Regions from separate parts of the Streptococcus agalactiae genome, predicted to be linked through region 1. Evidence: predicted binding sites of a transcription regulator. Region 1 holds the regulator's gene; the other holds the start of a gene.
What was found. The regulator HrcA, encoded in region 1, represses chaperone genes, less so after heat shock. The targets are predictions, from matches to a motif close to TTAGCACTCNNNNNNNNNGAGTGCTAA.

Region 1 (2,208 bases):
GGCCAAACATCATTTAACATTAGAAGAATACATAACTTTATTAAAGGAGAATAACCAATGAGGAAACGTTTTTCCTTGCTAAATTTTATTGTTGTTACTTTTATTTTCTTTTTCTTTATTCTTTTTCCGCTTTTAAACCATAAGGGAAAAGTAGATGCTAATTCTAGGCAGAGTGTTACCTACACCAAAGAAGAATTTATACAAAAAATTGTGCCAGATGCGCAAGATCTAGGAAAGTCGTACGGTATTCGTCCTTCATTTATTATTGCACAGGCGGCTTTGGATTCTGATTTCGGAGAGAAAATATTAGCTAATAAGTATCATAATCTGTTTGGTTTGCTTGCAGAACCAGGAACGCCCTCAATTACCTTAAATGATAGTAGTACAGGAAAAAAACAGGAAAAGCAATTTACTCATTATAAATCTTGGAAGTATTCAATGTATGATTACCTTGCTCATATAAAATCTGGAGCGACAGGCAAAAAAGATTCGTATACTATAATGGTGTCTGTTAAAAATCCAAAAACTTTAGTGCAAAAATTACAAGATAGTGGTTTTGATAATGACAAAAAGTACGCTAAAAAAATGACGGAAATCATTGATTTGTATGATTTAACAAGATATGATAAGTGATATTAGCACTCTTTGAATAAGAGTGCTAATTTTTGATGTTTTTTCCTTGACTATCTTTTAAAAAGGAGTATAATAAAATCATAGTTAGCAGTCGATGTGTAAGAGTGCTAATTTCAAAAAGACCGAGAGGGGTGATGTTTTTGTGATTACACAACGTCAAAATGATATTTTGAATTTAATCGTTGAGTTATTTACACAAACTCATGAACCAGTAGGGTCTAAAGCTTTACAGAGAACGATTGATTCTAGTAGCGCCACTATTCGTAATGATATGGCAAAACTAGAGAAGTTGGGGTTATTGGAAAAAGCGCACACTTCTAGTGGACGGATGCCGAGCCCAGCTGGTTTTAAGTATTTTGTAGAGCACTCCCTTAGACTAGATAGTATTGATGAGCAAGATATTTATTATGTCATAAAAGCTTTTGATTTTGAAGCATTCAAATTAGAAGACATGCTTCAAAAAGCTAGTCATATTTTATCGGAGATGACGGGCTATACATCCGTTATTTTAGATGTGGAGCCAGCTCGTCAACGTTTGACAGGGTTTGATGTTGTTCAGCTTAGCAACCATGATGCTCTAGCAGTCATGACTTTAGATGAATCTAAGCCAGTGACAGTGCAGTTTGCTATTCCAAGAAACTTTTTGACACGTGACTTGATAGCATTTAAAGCTATCGTAGAGGAGCGCTTGCTGGATGGTAGTGTCATGGATATTCATTATAAGTTGAGGACAGAAATTCCTCAGATCGTTCAGAAGTATTTTGTAACTACGGATAATGTTTTACAACTATTTGATTATGTTTTTTCAGAGCTGTTTCTGGAAACGGTATTTGTAGCTGGCAAGGTAAATTCTTTAACATATTCAGAACTATCAACGTATCAGTTTTTGGATAATGAGCAGCAAGTAGCGATTTCTTTGAGGCAAAGTCTGAAAGAGGGTGAGATGGCTTCTGTCCAAGTGGCAGATAGTCAAGAAGCCGCACTTGCAGATGTGTCAGTTTTAACTCACAAATTTTTGATTCCTTACCGTGGATTTGGACTCCTGAGTTTGATTGGTCCTATTGATATGGATTATCGTAGGTCTGTTAGTTTGGTAAACATTATCGGAAAGGTATTGGCTGCTAAATTAGGTGATTATTATCGATACCTAAATTCTAACCATTATGAAGTTCACTGATAATGGCAGTATTCAATAAGTTATTTAAAAGGAGGCACTCAGTGTCAGAAGAAATTAAAAAAGACGATTTACAGGAAGAAGTGGAAGCCACTGAAACTGAAGAGACAGTTGAGGAAGTTATTGAAGAAATTCCTGAAAAATCAGAGTTAGAACTCGCAAACGAGCGTGCTGATGAGTTTGAAAATAAATACTTGCGTGCTCATGCAGAAATGCAGAATATACAACGTCGCTCTAGTGAAGAACGTCAACAACTTCAACGCTATCGTTCTCAGGATCTGGCAAAAGCAATCTTACCATCGCTTGACAATCTAGAACGTGCCTTGGCTGTTGAAGGGTTGACAGATGATGTTAAAAAAGGTTTAGAAATGACTCGTGATAGCCTTATTCAAGCACTAAAG
Region 2 (2,208 bases), 380 kb from region 1:
CCCAACGAGTAAGCTGCTTCTATTTGTCCAGATGGTACAGCCTCAATCCCTGCACGTACAATTTCCGAAATATAGGCACCACTATTTAAGGAAATGATAATGATACCAGGTAAAAGTCGTGTAAAATCTAAATCTAAAACACCAAAGCTAATCGTTGGTAAATTGTTAAAATGCATCCATGCGAAAGCAATCATAATTTGAACTACCATCGGTGTCCCACGAAATACCCATACATAGAAATTAGCTAATATTGTGAGAAAATGTAAATTAGTACGCTTTACTAAAGCAATTAACACACCTATAATAGTTCCAAAAAAAACAACACATGTTGAAATCATAATGGTTACCATCACACCATAATTAAAATAGGACCAATATTGTGGTAAAAATGAAAAATTCATTGACATCTCCTAAAAAAGTAATTGCCAATAGTCTATCACACAAAGAATAAAAATACAAGTCTAAATAAATATTTTTGTTTTTATTCTATTTTACTGTATATTTAGATATAAAAAAAAGACCTTCAAGGTCTTTTATAATTATCAGTATAATAAATCGTAAATTTCCATTGCGATAAGGTCAATGCTGTCAAATGAATATGATTCACGCGCTTCTACATCACGTAATGTGAAAACAGGACCGTTTTCAGGGTCATTACTAAAAGATACTTCTGCTACAACAACACCTTCACGTTCAAAATTACGTTTTAAATTACCACCATCAGTCGCCATTAATTCGAGGCGATTGATGATTCTCACTAAATGTGATTCCATCTTACTTACTCCTATATATTTTCTAGTCTTTTCTATTTTAACACAAAAGTGACCAAAGCAACATGAAAAGCAACATTTTTACTAACTTTTTAACGATTTTATCGTCTAAAATCCGCAAATAACGATTTTTCTCAGTAGTCATCTATTTTTCAATTTAGCACTCTAATATATTCAGTGCTAAAAACAGAACTTTTTTCTTGATTTCTAGGCTTTAGGTGCTATAATAAAAGCATAAAGTTTGACTATATTTGACTATATACACATCAATAGTTAAATGTCATAAGAAAGGGGTAGCCTATGCTCTGTCAAAACTGCAAACTAAACGAATCAACTATTCATTTGTATACAAATGTTAATGGAAAACAAAAGCAAGTTGATCTTTGTCAAAATTGCTACCAAATTATTAAAACTGACCCTAATAATCCACTTTTTTCAGGTTTAAATCATGTTTCACATGCGCCTGGTGGCATCAATCCTTTCTTTGATGATTTCTTTGGAGATTTAAATAATTTCAGAGCCTTTAATGGCCAAGATTTACCAAACACTCCTCCTACACAATCAGGAGGAAACCGAGGTGGAGGAAACGGTAATGGACGAAATAATAATCGCAACCAAACTGCAACTCCTTCTCAAGCCAAAGGGATTCTAGAAGAATTTGGTATCAATGTCACTGAAATAGCCCGCCATGGTGATATTGACCCTGTTATTGGACGTGACTCAGAAATTATTCGTGTTATCGAAATCCTTAATCGTCGTACAAAAAATAATCCTGTACTTATTGGCGAACCCGGCGTTGGGAAAACTGCCGTTGTTGAAGGACTTGCTCAGAAAATTGTTGATGGTAATGTGCCTCATAAACTTCAAGGCAAACAAGTTATTCGTTTGGATGTTGTGAGTCTAGTACAAGGAACGGGCATTCGTGGTCAATTTGAAGAACGCATGCAAAAGTTGATGGAAGAAATTCGTCAACGTCAAGATGTTATTCTATTCATAGATGAAATTCACGAAATAGTTGGAGCTGGTACAGCTGGCGAAGGTAGTATGGATGCAGGTAATATTTTAAAACCTGCCCTTGCACGTGGAGAATTACAACTAGTAGGTGCTACTACTCTCAATGAATATCGTATTATCGAAAAGGACGCTGCCTTAGAACGCCGTATGCAACCTGTAAAAGTCGATGAGCCTTCTGTTGAAGAAACCATTACTATTTTGAAAGGTATCCAAAAAAAATACGAAGATTATCATCATGTAAAATATAATAATGATGCCATAGAAGCAGCTGCAGTACTATCTAATCGTTATATCCAGGACCGCTTTTTACCTGATAAAGCAATAGACTTATTAGATGAAGCTGGTTCTAAAATGAACCTAACACTAAATTTTGTTGATCCAAAAGAAATTAATCAACGTCTCATTGAAGCAGAAAATTTAAAAG

Region 2: QOR44_RS02695 (ATP-dependent Clp protease ATP-binding subunit) is a predicted target of HrcA. The motif match lies at 928-954, and genes of this name have one in related genera.

The regions. Positions count from the first base shown of each region.
Region 1 is NZ_OX460931.1:103,644-105,851, forward strand. It holds gene QOR44_RS00730 (M15 family metallopeptidase) at 1-61, shown strand, start outside; gene QOR44_RS00735 (glycoside hydrolase family 73 protein) at 58-633, shown strand; gene hrcA (heat-inducible transcriptional repressor HrcA) at 776-1,810, shown strand; gene grpE (nucleotide exchange factor GrpE) at 1,813-2,208, shown strand, end outside.
Region 2 is NZ_OX460931.1:482,203-484,410, reverse strand. It holds gene QOR44_RS02705 (amino acid ABC transporter permease) at 1-401, opposite strand, end outside; gene QOR44_RS02700 (DUF1797 family protein) at 543-773, opposite strand; gene QOR44_RS02695 (ATP-dependent Clp protease ATP-binding subunit) at 1,071-2,208, shown strand, end outside.